DNA from 4 places in the Xanthobacter lutulentifluminis genome. Region 3 is predicted to be linked to each of the others. Evidence: predicted binding sites of a transcription regulator. Region 3 holds the regulator's gene; each other region holds the start of a gene.
The links. Region 3 encodes LexA, which represses DNA repair genes until DNA is damaged. Its sites were predicted from a motif close to TGTTCNNNNTGTGTTCNG; they were not measured.

Region 1 (3,734 bases), 1.8 Mb from region 3:
ATCTGGAAGGCCTTTCCGTCAACGCTGTGCGCTGAGGACGGCGCGGCGGGATGCACCGGCGTCCCGCCGCAATCCGGTGCCGCCAGCATTCTGGACCGTGGGTGGCCTCGGTCGTGAGGTTCGCCGCCGACGCCGTACCGAGCAAAAACAGCTGGCGCAGGGCGGTGAACCTGCCTGCGTCGGCCCCGGCACGGCCGGAGCCGATCCCGCAGGCACCTTCCCATGCGCTGCCTTTCCGGACCGGATTTTCCCCGAAGTGGCCGAGCAAGCGCTCGCTGTCTCGGTTGCCCCCGTGCTGAGTGTCGCGGCATCGTGGCCCCGCCAGATCCAGCCAATTCGCTCCGAGCGCAACCCAGCACGTGGGGTCATGCGGCGGCGCGCGGGCGCTCGATGGCGATCCGGTACGCCAGCGCTTCCGCCAGATGGCGGCGCCCGACCTGCTCCGCCCCGTCGAGGTCCGCCAGCGTGCGGGCAACCTTCATGACGCGGTGATAGCCACGCGCGCTCAGCCGCATGGCGTCCGCCGCATCGCGCAGGAGGGCGGCACCGGAGGCATCAGGCACGGCGACCTGGTCGAGCAACGCACCGGACGCGCTTGCATTGGTGCGCACGTCGGCCCGGCCCATGGCCGCATAGCGCTCGATCTGGATGTCGCGCGCCATGGCGACCCGCGCCGCCACCTCGCGGGAGCCCTCTGTCGGGACCGGGAGGACGAGGTCGGACGCCGCCACGGCGGGGACCTCCAGAAAGATGTCGATCCGGTCGAGGAACGGACCGGACAGGCGCGCCTGATACTCGTCCGCGCAGCGCGCGCCGCGCTTGCAGGTGAAGCCCGGCTCGCCCGCGCGCCCGCAACGACACGGGTTCATAGCGGCGATGAGCTGGAAGCGGGCGGGGTAGGTGACGCGGTGGTTGACCCGCGCGATCAGCACCTCCCCGGTCTCCAGCGGCTGACGCAGGGAATCCAAAACCTGGGGCGAGAACTCAGGCAACTCGTCCAGGAACAGGACTCCGTTGTGGGCAAGCGACACCTCCCCCGGGCGCGCCTTCGCGCCACCACCCACCATCGCTGCCATGCTGGCCGAGTGGTGCGGCGCCCGGAATGGCCTGCGATCCATCAGTGCGCCATCCTGAATGGCTCCCGCGACGGACGCGACCATGGAGACATCCAGCATTTCCGCCGGCGAAAGTGGGGGCAATATCGATGGAAGGCGTTGCGCCAGCATGGACTTGCCGGCGCCCGGAGGCCCGATGAACAGCAGATTGTGTCCGCCCGCGGCGGCGACCTCCAACGCGCGCTTTGCGGTCTCCTGACCCTTCACGTCCTTCAGGTCGAGCATGGCCCCTCCCGGCGCCTTCATGCGTGGCTCCGGCCGGCTCATTACCTGCCGGCCTGTCATGTGATTGGCGAGCTGGATCAGCGACTGTGGCGCCAGGATCTCCATATCCGGGCTCGCCCACGCGGCCTCGGCGCCGCATGCGGCGGGACAGATCAGCCCGTGTCCGCGGGCGTTCGCTCCGATGGCGGCCGGCAGGACCCCGGCGACTGCGGCGATGGCTCCGTCGAGCGCGAGCTCGCCCACCACGGTGAACCCGCCAAGCGCATCCGCGGGGATCGCGCCGATGGCGGCCATCAATCCAAGCGCGATGGGGAGATCATAATGCGAGCCCTCCTTCGGCAGATCCGCGGGGGCAAGGTTCACGGTGATGCGGCGGGCAGGGAGCGCGAGACCCGACGCGATCAGGGCTGCGCGCACCCGCTCTTTCGCCTCGCTCACGGCCTTGTCCGGCAGGCCCACGATGGTGAAGGCCGGCAGCCCGGCGGCGACGTGGACCTGAACGTCCACCGGGCGCGCGTCCACGCCCTCGAATGCGACCGTTGCAACCCGCTGGATCACCGTCCCGCTCCTGCCCACTGCCTTGCCACCTACGGTAGCGGTGGAGGACGGATGCCGCAAGAACGAAAGATGAACAATTTTCGCTGGACAGCTGCCGAAGGCTCGGTATCCTTTGTTGCGAACGGTGGAGGCGAGGATCATGACCGGGGCATCGGCGGGGCCGGCGCGCAGCCATGAGGCGCACGTTGCGGACATGTTCGGGCCGCAGGCCGCGGCCTATGTGGCGAGCGCCGTGCATGCCCGCGGCGCCGACCTCGAGGCGCTGGCGGCGCTGGTGGATGAGGTTCGTCCGCAGCGGCTGCTGGACCTCGGTTGCGGCGGGGGGCATGTGAGCTTCACGGCGGCTCCGTTTGCGGCGGAAGTCGTCGCCTACGACCTGTCCGCCGACATGCTCGGCGCCGTGGTCGCGGAGGCTGAGCGGCGCGGGCTGACGAACATCTCGACCGGGCTCGGCGTGGCCGAGCGGTTGCCCTTCGAGGACGCCAGCTTTGATTTCGTGGCGTCCCGCTTCAGCGCGCACCACTGGCGGGACGTGCCGACCGCGCTCGCCGAGGTGCGCCGCGTTCTCCCTGCCGGCGGACGGGCGGTGATGATCGACGTGATCGCGCCCGACTGGCCGGTGGCTGACAGTTTCCTGCAGACGATCGAGCTTCTGCGCGACCCCTCCCACGGGCGGGACTATCGCGAGGCGGAATGGGTCGATGCGGCGGAGACTGCGGGGCTGCGGGTGATGCGGACCGCGCGACGGCGGCTGTTCCTCGAGTTCGCCTCCTGGGTGGCGCGGATCCGGACTCCGGAGCTGCATGTGGCCGCCATTCGCTCCCTCATGGCGGGGGCCAGCCGCGATGTGGTGGAGCATTTCGAGATCGAGGCGGACGGCTCGTTCACGCTCGATACGCTGACGCTGGAGCTGGAGGCAGCATGAGGCGGGCTATTTTTTCTCGATCATGATCCGCCCCTGCCGGGTGATGAGGTCCCGCGCCTTGCGCGCGGCGAGATCGAGCAGGAATGGCAGCTCGACGCTGAGGTGGATGGCGTCGTCGGTGACATCCAGCGTCCCCTGTGCCGTCTGGCCCAGCGCGGCGATCCGGAAGGAGAGGTGGTCGTCCGTCCAGACCTCCTCGAGGATCGAAATGTGGCGCCCGAAACGCTCGCGCACGCCGGTCATGCCGGCCTGGAGGCGTCGTGTGGCTTCGACCTTGCCGAGCTTGTGGGGGATGGAGGTGGTGAAGGGCTGTCCCATGGGCGGTTCCGTTGCAAGGAGGGCAGCGCCGCGGCGGTGGCGGCGGATGGCCGGTGACCCGGTGTCATATGGGGTGTCGCGGTGACTTTCCGTCAATTGCGACGGTAGAGAACCGGGGCTCAAGTGGTGACTTGGGCGGGGGGGAATGGAGTTCCTTTGCCATGGCCTGCCGCAAACGGTGTGGCCGGGGGCGGCGGGGAGAGGGAGGTCGGTCGGTGTTCGCGCCGGCAGCGGTCCGCGAGGCAGCGGATGGGTCGGCGCCGCGAAGGGGGGATCGACATCGGGCAAGCCCGCCGGGTGGGGGCGGGCCGTTGCAGCGGTTCGGCGATCGCGCATAAGCGGCGTCGGGTGCGGCATCCCGAGAGAGGCGCAAACTCCGGGGCAAACAAGAGCTGCGGTGGCTCCATGCAGTGCCAGGCGGGGCCGGAAGGATGCGGACGCGAGCCACAAACGGGATCGTTCGCGCGCCGGACCGGCCGGCGCGCGGTGCCTCCTGAGCGATCATCCGGTCTCCGCGGCCCTGCCCGCGTCTGGGGGCACGGGCCGCATCGGGGATCAGGCCGCGCGTTTCGCCTCGATCCGGTCCCAGATCT
Region 2 (3,734 bases), 2.2 Mb from region 3:
GGCGGCGAGGTTCGCGTTCATGATCCCCGCCTCACTTCTTCTTGGAGTACATGGCGAGCATGCGGCTGGTCACGAGGAACCCGCCGAAGATGTTCACCGATGCAAAGATGAGGGCGATGAAGCCGAAGATGCGCGCGCCCCAGGCGTGGCTGGAATCGCCCACGGTGGTCACGCCCACCGCGAGCAGCGCGCCCACCACGATCACCGACGAGATGGCGTTGGTGACGCTCATGAGCGGGGTGTGCAGCGCCGGGGTGACCGACCACACCACGTAGTAGCCCACGAACACCGCGAGCACGAAGATGGCGAGGCGGAACACGAACGGGTCGATGGCCCCGCCGGTGGCGGCATGGGCCACGCCGCCGATGGCGGCGCCGGCCTGGTCGGCATAGTGCTGGGCGGCTTCGGCCGCCTGGCGGGCCGTTTCGGCCATGGCGCGGGCTTGAGCGGCGGCGTCCGCCGCGGCTTGGGCAGTGACGGGATTCATCAGGCCGCTCCCTCAGTCTTGGGTGCGAAGTTGGGATGCACGACGGCGCCGTCACGGGTGATGAGCGTGGCCTTCACCAGCTCGTCGTCCCACTTCACGGCGAGGGACTTGGAGGCCTTGTCCACCATCGTCTCGAAGAAGTTGAACAGGTTCTTCGCGTACAGCGGCGAGGAGGAGGCGGCGAGGCGGCCGGGCACGTTGAGGTGGCCGACGATCTTCACGTTGCCCACCCACACCACCTGGCCGGGCACCGCGCCTTCCACGTTGCCGCCCCGCTCGACCGCGAGGTCGACGATCACCGAGCCGGGCTTCATGGAGGCCACCATTTCCGCCGTGATGAGGCGCGGCGCGGGCCGGCCCGGGATCAGGGCGGTGGTGATGACGATGTCCTGCTTCTTGATGTGGTCGGCGACGAGCGCGGCCTGCTTGGCCTGATACTCGGCGGACATGGGCTTGGCGTAGCCGGCGGCGGTTTCCGCCTGCTTGAACTCCTCGTCCTCCACCGCGACGAACTTGGCGCCGAGCGAGGCGACCTGCTCCTTGGCGGCGGGGCGCACGTCGGTGGCGGTCACGATGCCGCCGAGGCGGCGGGCGGTGGCGATGGCCTGCAGGCCGGCGACGCCGGCGCCCATCACGAAGATGCGCGCGGCGGGCACGGTGCCGGCGGCGGTCATCATCTGCGGCAGGGCGCGGTTGAACTCGGCAGCGGCGTCGATGACGGCGCGGTAGCCGGCAAGGTTCGCCTGCGAGGACAGCACGTCCATCACCTGCGCGCGGGTGATGCGGGGCATCAGCTCCATGGCGAAGGAGGCGACGCCGGCGCGGGCGAGTGCCGCGAGCGCGTCGTCATTGCCGTAGGGGTCGAGGATGGCCAGCACCAGCGCGCCCGGCTTGTACGACGAAAGTTCGGCTTCCGTCGGACGGCGCACCTTCAGTACCACATCGGCGCCGCTGAGGGTGTCGAAGGCGGTCGTCGCGATGGTGGCCCCGGCGGCGACAAAGTCCGCATCGAGAATGCCGGACCTGAGGCCGGCGCCCGTTTCCACCGCCACGCTGGCCCCGAGGCCCACGAGACGCTTCACCGTATCCGGGGTCGCAGCGACCCGCGGCTCGCCGAGATCAACCTCGGCGGGGACAGCGATTTTCATCTGAATTGTCTCCGATGCTCCGGCCCGTCAGGGGGTCAGAGGAGGAAGATCCACATAAGGACGAGGATGACGGCGACCGCGATCGCGCCCCATTTGGTCAGGGCGGTGAAAACGGCGTAGGTGCGCTCGTGCTCGACGTAATCGTTGCCATCGGCGATGGCGTATTCGGTCGTGGCGTGTTCAGCCATCTTTTCCCCCTGCTCCAGCGTTTCAATTGGCCTTTACCGGAGATGCGAAACTCTGGCAACTGGCCCCTGGCGTACAATATGCCAGATGGGAGACCGCGCTGAAGCCCTTGAATCGGCACAAGCCTTGACGCACCGCGGAAAAGATTTCCACGATTGCCGCGTGTTCTTGTTTTGTTCTATGGCGGGTGCTACCTTTTTTCCCATGCGCCCCGACACCGATTCCCGCCCTTCCCGCACCCGGCGCCGCCCGCCCGGCGATGCCGCGCCCGCCCCGGGGACGAGCCCGGTTGCCGCCGGCAAGCCCCGCGCCGCGCCCTATGCCGCCGCCGGCCGGAAGGCCGACCGCATCCTCGGCCGGCTGGCCGAGGAACGGGCGGCAACGCGAAAGGCGGCCGAGGCGCCGCCCGTCGCCCCGGGTCCCGACGCGGAGCTGGGCACGGGCGTGGATGCGGACCGCCGGCGCGGGCGCGGGGCGGTCTCCAACGCCACCGGCCGTTTCGAGCCGGCCGCGCGGGTGCTGTTCGACGACGGCTGGCAGAGCCTGGAGGAGCTGCCGCCGCTGCGCACCGAGGTGACCGAGGAGCGGGCGCGCACCGTCATCACCCGCAACCAGTCGCCGGACGTGGGGTTCGACCGCTCCATCAACGCCTATCGCGGCTGCGAGCACGGCTGCATCTACTGCTTCGCCCGGCCGACCCATGCCTATCACGGCCTCTCCGCCGGCCTCGATTTCGAGACCCGGCTGTTCGTGAAGCCGGACGCGCCGGAGCTGCTGGCGCGCGAGCTGTCGCATCCATCCTACCAGCCGCGCGTCATCGCCATGGGCACCAACACCGACCCTTACCAGCCGATCGAGCGGCGCTACGCGCTGACCCGGCGCCTCCTCGAGGTGCTGGCGGATTTCGGCCATCCGGTGGGCATCGTCACCAAGTCGGCGCTGGTGGCGCGCGACATCGACATCCTCGCCCCCATGGCCGAGCGCGGCCTCGTGAAGGTGGCGATCTCGGTGACGACGCTCGATCCGCACCTCGCCCGCACCATGGAGCCGCGGGCGGCCAGCCCCCACGTGCGCCTCGGCACCATCCGCCGGCTCGCCGACGCGGGCATTCCCACGGCGGTGCTGACCGCGCCGCTCATTCCCGCCCTCAACGACATGGAGGTGGAGCGCATCCTCGACGCCGCCAAGGCGGCCGGCGCCAGCGAGGCCGGCTACGTGATGCTGCGCCTGCCGCTGGAGATCGCCGACCTGTTCCGCGAATGGCTGGTGGCCAACTTCCCGGACAAGGCGCGCCACGTGCTGAACCTGATCCGCCAGATGCACGGCGGCAAGGACTACGACGCCAGCTTCGGCAAGAGGATGCGCGGGGACGGCCCATACGCCTGGACGGTCGGCCGCCGGTTCGAGATCGCCGCCACGCGGCTCGGGCTCACCGGGCGCGGCCTGAAGCTCACCACCGCCCATTTCCGGCGGCCCAAGCCCGCCGGCGTCCAGCTCGACCTGTTCGACTGAGGCCAGCCATGCCAGTGATCCCGCCTCCCGCTCCCGCCTTCGCCCTGCACCTCGTGACCCTCGGCGTGGACGACCTCGCCCGCGCCATCGCCTTCTATGAGGCCATGGGGCTGGAGCGCCGCGCCGGAACCGAAAGCGTCGCCTTCTTCCTGGCCGGGCACGTGATGCTGAGCCTGTTTCCGCGCGGGCGCCTCGCCGCGGATGCGACCCTGCCCGAAGCACCGCCCCAGCCGTTCCCCGGCCTCACGCTGGCCTGCAATGTCGGCACGGCCGAGGGGGTGTCCGAGGTCATCGCCCGCGCGCAGGCGGCAGGCGGACGGGTGGTGAAGCCGGCACAGAAGGCGTTCTGGGGCGGCACCAGCGGCTATTTCGCCGATCCCGACGGCCACCTGTGGGAAGTG
Region 3 (3,734 bases):
GGCCTCGGCCGTCCGAAGCCGACGACCGCCGGGGAGCCGCCGTTCTCGGTCCGCGTCGCCATGGCAGTGGACGCGGCGCGCGATGCGCTCGCGCGGCGGATCCGCGCCGTGCTCGGCGGCCAGACTGCCGAGATCGCGGTGGCGCTGGTCGCCGGTGACCGCTCCGCCATCGCTCCGCAGGTCGAGGAGAGCATGCGGGTCTCCGGCCTCACCCACATCCTGTCCATCTCCGGCCTGCACATGGCGCTCGTGGCCGGAACGCTGTTCGCCGGCATGCGCGGCGCCCTGGCGCTGGTGCCGGCACTGGCGCTGGGCTTTCCCATCAAGTCCGCCGCCGCGCTGGTGGCCATGCTGGGGAGCGCCGCCTACCTCGTGCTGTCGGGCAACGACGTGCCGGCCCAGCGCTCGTTCGTCATGACCGCCCTGGTGCTGGCCGGCATCCTGATGAACCGCCCGGCGCTGACATTGCGCACCGTCGGCGTCGCTGCCGTGGTGGTGCTCGCCGCAACGCCGGAGGCGGTCCTGGACCCCGGAACGCAGATGTCGTTCGCCGCGACCCTCGCGCTGATCGCCGCCTATGAACGGTTGCGCCCGCTGCGCGCGCTGCCGCGGCCCGACGGGTGGCTGGGACATGGGGCGGTGTGGCTGCTGGTGCTGGCGGGAGGGACCGCGCTCACATCGCTGGTCGCGGGACTGGCGACCGCACCTTATGGCATCTACCACTTCCAGCGGCTCGCGCCCTACGGGCTGCTCGCCAACCTCGCCGCCATGCCGGCGGTGTCCTTCCTCGTCATGCCGTTCGGGCTCATCGGGGTGCTGCTGATCCCGTTCGGCTGGGACCACGTGGCCTGGCCGGTCATGGGCAAGGGCATCGACATCATGGTCGCCGTCTCCGATCGCGTCGCCGCCCTGCCGGGGGCGGACCTGCGCGCCGATCTCGTGAGCGCTCCGGCACTGGCCCTGATGAGCCTCGCCCTGCTGTGCCTGTGCCTGCTGCGCGGGCTGCTGTCGGCCGCAGCGCTGGTACCCGCGGCCCTCGCCCTCGCCGTGTCTGGCCCGGCGCCACGGCCCGACGTGCTGGTGGCGCCGGATGCCCGGACCGTCGCCGTGCGCGGCCCGGACGGGCGGCTCTCCATTCTCGACGCGCGGGCCCAGCGCCTGACGGCGGAGCAATGGCTGACGCGGGAGGGCGACCGCCGCCGGGCAGCCGATGCCGGCCTGCAGGCGCTTTTCACCTGCGACCCGCTCGGCTGCACGGCCCCCCTTCCGGGCGGCGGCACCATTGCCATCTCGCGCCGCGCCGAGGGGCTGGAGGCCGATTGCCTCGAGGCCACGGTAGTGGTGACCCGCGACCCGCCCCCACGTGAGTGCCCGGCGCGCGTGTTCACCCCGGAAACCCTGTCGCGCACCGGCACCGTCGCCCTCCACCATCGCGACGGGGCATGGCACATGGAGCCGACCCGCCGACCCGCAACGCAACGCCCCTGGATGCCGCGTCTTCCCCCGGAACCGGACGAGCCTTCCCCGGCGACCGACACGCCATCGGAGACCGACGCCCGGGCACCCTGAACCCAAGAACGGACCTAAGGAGCCCCTGCCACCGACCGCACCTCCAAGGGCGGCGGATACGACGGTGACCAGCACCCGGATGAGCAGCACCGGCAGTGCAAGGCCGGCACCGATCCACTGCAGATGGCCGCGCATGCGTTCTCCTCCGCAACCGGACGGACAGGGCTGAACGCAGACTCATGTGAATAGGGGGGAGGGGTGAGAGGCGCTTCCGACAGGACGCGCCCCGTTGAGCATGGCACGCGACGCCTCTCACCCCGTCTCGCCCGCCCGCCGCTTCAACGGCAGGAGATCGAAACTCAATAGCGTCGCATCAGCCCGACGAGCCGGCCCTGGATGCGCACCCGGTCGGGACCGAAGATCCGGGTTTCATAAGCCGGGTTGGCGGCTTCCAGGGCGATGGAGGCGCCCTTCTTGCGCAGGCGCTTGAGGGTGGCTTCCTCGTCGTCCACCAGCGCCACCACGATGTCGCCGGTGTCGGCGGAATCGCATTTGCGGATCAGCACCGTGTCGCCATCGAGGATGCCGGCCTCGATCATGCTGTCGCCGCGCACCTCCAAGGCGAAATGCTCGCCATTGCCGAGCATCTCGGGCGGGATGTTGAGGGTGTGGCTGCGCGACTGGATGGCGGAGATGGGGGAGCCGGCGGCGATGCGGCCCATGACCGGAACGGTGACGACGGGCCCGGCCTCGTCATCCTCCGCTGCGGGGCGGACCTTGCCGAGGCTGCCCTCGATGACCGAAGGCGAGAAGCCCCGATTGGAAGCGCGCGCCGCGCCAAGGCCAGGGGCGACGCTGTCCGGCAGGCGCACCACTTCCAGCGCGCGGGCGCGATTGGGCAGGCGACGGATGAAACCGCGCTCTTCAAGCGCCGTGATAAGGCGGTGGATGCCGGATTTGGACCGCAGATCCAGCGCCTCCTTCATCTCGTCGAAGGAAGGGGGAACGCCGGTTTCCTTCAGCCGCTCATGGATGAAGCGAAGCAGATCATATTGCTTGCGCGTCAGCATCTCATGCCCCCTGCCGGCGCCGGCCGCGGCGCGAAACAAATCATGAACAGTCTTTATCTGTTCCTTTTGTGTTCCGCAAGGGGTGAACGCACAGTTAAGATCGCCTCAGTCGTCGAAGGGAATGATCTCGCACGGGTCGCCGGCCTTCCCGGCAGGCGCCTGCGGCGGGCGCATCAGCAGGCCATCGGCAGCGGCAAGCACGCTCAGCATGGCGCTGTCCTGCGAGGGGAAGGGCGTGGCGACGAGCGCGCCGGAAACATCGCGATCGAGCCGCACGCGGACGAAATCGCGCCGCCAGTCGTTGGCCGGCACGTCCACCGCCAGACGGGCGGGCAGGGTGCGCGGGCCCGGCGCGGAATCACCCTGCAGCGCTCGCACCAGCGGCACGAGGAACACCATGGCGCAGACGTGGGAGGACACCGGATTGCCCGGCAGGCCCAGCACCCGCACCGCGCCCCTGTGCCCGAACATCAACGGCTTGCCGGGACGTAGCGCGATCTTGTGGACGCTGAGGTCGACCCCTTCCGCGCGCAGGGCCGGGCCGACCAGGTCATGGTCGCCCACGGAGGCGCCACCGGAGGAGACCACCAGATCGAACGCCCCGGAAAGCGCCCGTGCCACCACCGCGCGGATGGCGGAAAGATCGTCACGGATAAGGCCGAGGTCCTCGACCTCCGCCCCCGCCTGCCGCGCCAGCGCCGCGAGGCCGAAGGCGTTGGAGACGACGATCTCGCTGTCGCTGCCCGAGCCCTGCCCCGGCAGCACCAGCTCGTCCCCGGTCTGCAGCAGCGCGACGCGGGGCCGGCGGGCCACCGGCACGGTCGCATGGTCCATGGCCGCAGCCAGCATGATATCGCGGCTGGTCAGGCGCCGTCCGGCGGTGAGGCCCGGCGTGCCGGCGGAGAAATCACATCCCGTGCGGCGCACGTTGCGCAGGGCCGCCGTGGGAGCTGTGGTGGTGACGACATCGCCCTCGCGCGCGGTGTTTTCCTGAATCACCACCGTGTCGGCGCCGGGCGGCACCACCGCGCCGGTGAAGATGCGCACCGCCTCGCCGGGCCCGACCGCTCCGGCAAACGGCCGGCCGGCCGCCGATTCGCCGATGACGCGCAGGGTGGCGGGAGTGGCGGCGATGTCGGGCGCGCGCACGGCGTA
Region 4 (3,734 bases), 1.2 Mb from region 3:
GTGAGGCCGATGTCGTCCAGCCCCTCGATCAGGCAGCGCTTGCGGAAGGGGTCGATCTCGAAGTGGATCACGCCGCCGTCCGGACCACGGATCTCCTGCGCCGGCAGGTCGATGGTGAGGGTGGCGTTCGAGCCGCGGTCGGCATCGTCGAACAGCTTGTCCAGCTCGTCCTTGGAGACGACGATGGGCAGAATGCCGTTCTTGAAGCAGTTGTTGTAGAAGATGTCGGCGAACGACGTGGAGATCACGCAGCGGATGCCGAAGTCGAGCAGCGCCCACGGGGCGTGTTCACGGGAGGAGCCGCAGCCGAAATTGTCGCCCGCCACCAGAACCTTGGCATTGCGGTAGGCGCTCTGGTTCAGGACGAAGCCGGGCTCGTCCGAGCCGTCCTCCTTGTAGCGCATCTCGGAGAACAGGCCCTTGCCGAGGCCGGTGCGCTTGATCGTCTTCAGGTACTGCTTGGGGATGATCATGTCGGTATCGACATTGACCAGCTTCAGCGGCGCCGCGACACCTTCGAGAACGGTGAACTTGTCCATGGGACCCTTGTGCGTTCCTGAGACGGTTGGGGGGCGGCGCGGGCCGGGCGGATGCCGGCGGCGCCTGTCCCCCCTTCCATATCAGGCGTTTCGGCGCTTGCCCAGCGCCGCGCCCCGATGCCGGAGCGGGCCCCGGCGGCCGGGCGCGGTCAGCGCGGCGCCGGCAGCATACGCTTCAGCACGTCGTCCTTGAGCATCACGTGATGCACAATGGCCGCGGCGGCGTGGAGCAGGGCGAGGATCACAAGCCCGTTCGCCAGCCATTCGTGCACCTCCTGCACCTGCCGGGCGAGCGGCCGGTCCGCCGGGATCGGCGGGGTGATGGTGAACAGCCCGAAGAAGGGGATGTCGGCCCCGCGCAGGAAGGCGAGGTAGATGCCGACCAGCGGCGTGACGATGAGGAGCAGGTAGAGCAGGCCGTGCGCCGCCGCCGAGGCGATCTGCACCGGCCGGCTCAGCGCCCGCGACGGCGCCGGGTGGCGGCCGAAGATGCGCACCGGGATGCGCAGCGCCACCAGCGCCAGCACCAGCAGGCCCACCGACATGTGGACCCACCACACCATCGCCCGCGCAGGCGTCCCGCGCGCGAACAGCTCTTCGAGATAGGTGACGCCATAGACGGTGATGATGGCGAGCACGGTGAGCCAGTGGATGGCGCGAAGCGATGCGCCGTAACGCTGAAGTTGGGGATCGACGGGCACGGGAAGCCTCCTTGTTTTGAGCTATTCTAAGAAAGGAGCGCGGCCGAGGTCCAGCCGCCTGGGGGCACTTTCCCTGCGGTCAATTGGCTCGGTCCTCGACGGCTTCCATGTCGTCGTCGGACAGCCCGAAGTGGTGGCCGATCTCGTGCACGAGCACATGGGTGACGATGTCGCCGAGGGTTTCCTCATGCTCGGCCCAGTAGTCGAGGATCGGGCGACGGTACAGGAAGACCATGTTCGGCATCTGCCCGGTCTGGGAAACGGCGCCGTCCTGGGCGCGGCCGATGCCCTGGAACAGGCCGAGCAGGTCGAACGGGGTTTCCGCGTCGAGCGCGTCGAGCACCTCGTCGGTGGGGAAGTCCTCGATCCGGATCACCACGTCGCGGCACAGCGCGCGGAACGAGTCGGGCAGGCCGGCGAAGGCCTCCGCCGCCAGCTGCTCGAAGGCATCGAGGCCGGGGGCCTCCACATCATGCCACCGGCTGCGCCCGCCGCCGTTCTGCGTCATGGCCCTGTTCTCCCGCCGTCGCCGCGCCGCCCGGCGGGCGGCACGCTCCTGTGGCGATGCAGCATTGCGCGGGGCAAAGGTCAATCCTCCTGCCCCTCCGAGGGGGGAGGACGTCACGCAGCCGTGACTTTCCTGAACACTGTCTGAACACAAGCATCAAATGGGGTTCAGAGAGGTTTGGTTAAGGAACTCTTAATCAGCCTGCATCGTTAACCATGCAGACTGCGACTTGGGAGTGTGGCCATGCTGCGGAAGCTTGCGGTCACCGGTGCGCTGGTGACGATCCTTGGAATTGCTGCGTTTTTCGCGCCCCACGAGGCGTCTGCCGCCACGGCAGCCGTGCTCGGGGCTCCGATGTTCTGATATCCGGCACGTTGCGCGGGGCTTGTGCACGCCATCCGATCACGCTCTTGTGAATGAAAGGATGGCCGTACCTAGTTGCCCGTATCTCCTGCGCAACAGCCTGTGCGGCCCCTTCGCGGCTGCGAGACGGATGCCGGACGGCATCCGCCGCCGGTCGGGAGTCTGTCCCGACATGGCCCGGATGGCGGCTGCGCCTCATTCGGTGGCGGCTCGAATCAGTTCCTCCTCCGCCTCGGCGAGGAGAGCGTCGCTGGCTTCGCCGCCGACGCTCTCCCGCCCGATCTCCAGCAGCACCGGCACCGCGAGCGGCGACACCCGCTCCAGCGGCTGGTGGACGATGCGTCCCCGGACGCGCGCCAGCATCTCGGCGAGGCGCCGCACGTCGAGCAGCCCGGTGGCGGCGTCGGCGCGGGCGGCGCGCAGCAGGATGTGGTCGGGCTCGTGCCGGCGCAGCACGTCATAGATCAGGTCCGTGGAGATGGTGACCTGCCGCGATGTCTTCTCCTTGCCGGGGAACCGCCGCTCGATCAGCCCCGCGATCACCGCGCAATGGCGGAAGGTGCGCTTCATGAGCGCGCTCTCGGCCAGCCACGCCTCCAGGTCGTCCCCCAGCATGTCCGCGTCGAACAGGTCTCCGAGCGAGAGCCGTCCCTGCCGGATGGCGAGGCTCATGTCGCCGGCCGCGTAGACTGCGAGCGCGTAGTCGTTGGCCACGAAGCCCAGCGGCTTCAGGCGCGCCCGCTCCAGCCGGCGGGTCAGCAGCATGCCCAGGGTCTGGTGGGCGAGGCGGCCCTCGAACGGATAGGTGACGAGATAATGCCGCCCGGACTGCTCGAACGTCTCCACCAGCAGGTCGGTACGTCCCGGCAGGCGTGAGCGGGCCTGCTGCAGCTCCAGCCAGTCGCGCACCTGCGGCGGCAGCGCCGGCCAGCGCTCCGGCGCCGCCAGCAGCGCCCGCACCCCGTCGGCGAGGAAGGTGGAAAGCGGGAACTTGCCCCCCGCATAGGCCGGCACCCGCGGCTCCTTGGCGGTGGTGCGCGAGACGTAGACCTCGTCCTCCACCAGCGTCTCGTAGCGCAGGATCTCCCCGGCAAAGACGAAGGTGTCGCCGGGCACCATGGTCTCGACGAAATATTCCTCCACCTCGCCCAGCATCCGCCCGCCGAACCGCACCCGTCCGGCGACCCCGGTGCGCGCCGATCCGCGCGCGGAGACGAGGCGGACCTTGAGCATGGAGGCTTCCACGATGGTGCCCACGTTCAGCCGGTAGGCCTGCGCCACCATGGGGTTGGCGACGCGCCACAGGCCGTCCCTGGTGCGGCGGATCTTGGCGTAGCGCTCGTAGGCGCGCAGCGCGTAGCCGCCGGTGGCGACGAAATCGAGCGTGGCATCGAAATCCGCACGGCTGATGGCGCGGTAGGGGGCGGCCGAGCGTGCCTCGGCGAACAGGGCGTCGGCATGAAATGGCGCGGCGCACGCCATGCCGAGAATGTGCTGGGCCAGCACGTCCAGCGCGCCGGTCCGCTCGGGCGGGGTGTCCTGCGCCCCGGCCCGCACCGCCTCCAGCGCCGCCCGGCATTCCAGCACCTCGAACCGGTTGGCCGGCACCAGCACGGCGCGGGA

Region 1: a site for LexA is predicted at 1,957-1,974, ahead of V5F49_RS08135 (YifB family Mg chelatase-like AAA ATPase). Genes of this name have one in related genera too.
Region 2: a site for LexA is predicted at 1,985-2,002, ahead of V5F49_RS10180 (PA0069 family radical SAM protein). Genes of this name have one in related genera too.
Region 4: a site for LexA is predicted at 1,881-1,898, ahead of V5F49_RS16915 (metallopeptidase family protein). Genes of this name have one in related genera too.

Annotation. Positions count from the first base shown of each region.
Region 1 is NZ_CM195525.1:1,797,834-1,801,567, reverse strand. It holds gene V5F49_RS08140 (hypothetical protein) at 1-35, shown strand, start outside; gene V5F49_RS08135 (YifB family Mg chelatase-like AAA ATPase) at 366-1,898, opposite strand; gene V5F49_RS08130 (class I SAM-dependent methyltransferase) at 2,038-2,823, shown strand; gene V5F49_RS08125 (polyhydroxyalkanoic acid system family protein) at 2,830-3,141, opposite strand; gene gshB (glutathione synthase) at 3,697-3,734, opposite strand, start outside.
Region 2 is NZ_CM195525.1:2,228,225-2,231,958, forward strand. It holds gene V5F49_RS10160 (NAD(P)(+) transhydrogenase (Re/Si-specific) subunit beta) at 1-21, opposite strand, end outside; gene V5F49_RS10165 (proton-translocating transhydrogenase family protein) at 32-487, opposite strand; gene V5F49_RS10170 (Re/Si-specific NAD(P)(+) transhydrogenase subunit alpha) at 487-1,635, opposite strand; gene V5F49_RS10175 (aa3-type cytochrome c oxidase subunit IV) at 1,671-1,823, opposite strand; gene V5F49_RS10180 (PA0069 family radical SAM protein) at 2,026-3,333, shown strand; gene V5F49_RS10185 (VOC family protein) at 3,342-3,734, shown strand, end outside.
Region 3 is NZ_CM195525.1:40,317-44,050, forward strand. It holds gene V5F49_RS00250 (ComEC/Rec2 family competence protein) at 1-1,569, shown strand, start outside; gene lexA (transcriptional repressor LexA) at 1,869-2,579, opposite strand; gene V5F49_RS00260 (molybdopterin molybdotransferase MoeA) at 2,685-3,734, opposite strand, start outside.
Region 4 is NZ_CM195525.1:3,669,022-3,672,755, forward strand. It holds gene leuD (3-isopropylmalate dehydratase small subunit) at 1-539, opposite strand, end outside; gene V5F49_RS16910 (cytochrome b) at 689-1,240, opposite strand; gene V5F49_RS16915 (metallopeptidase family protein) at 1,320-1,748, opposite strand; gene V5F49_RS16920 (ligase-associated DNA damage response DEXH box helicase) at 2,307-3,734, opposite strand, start outside.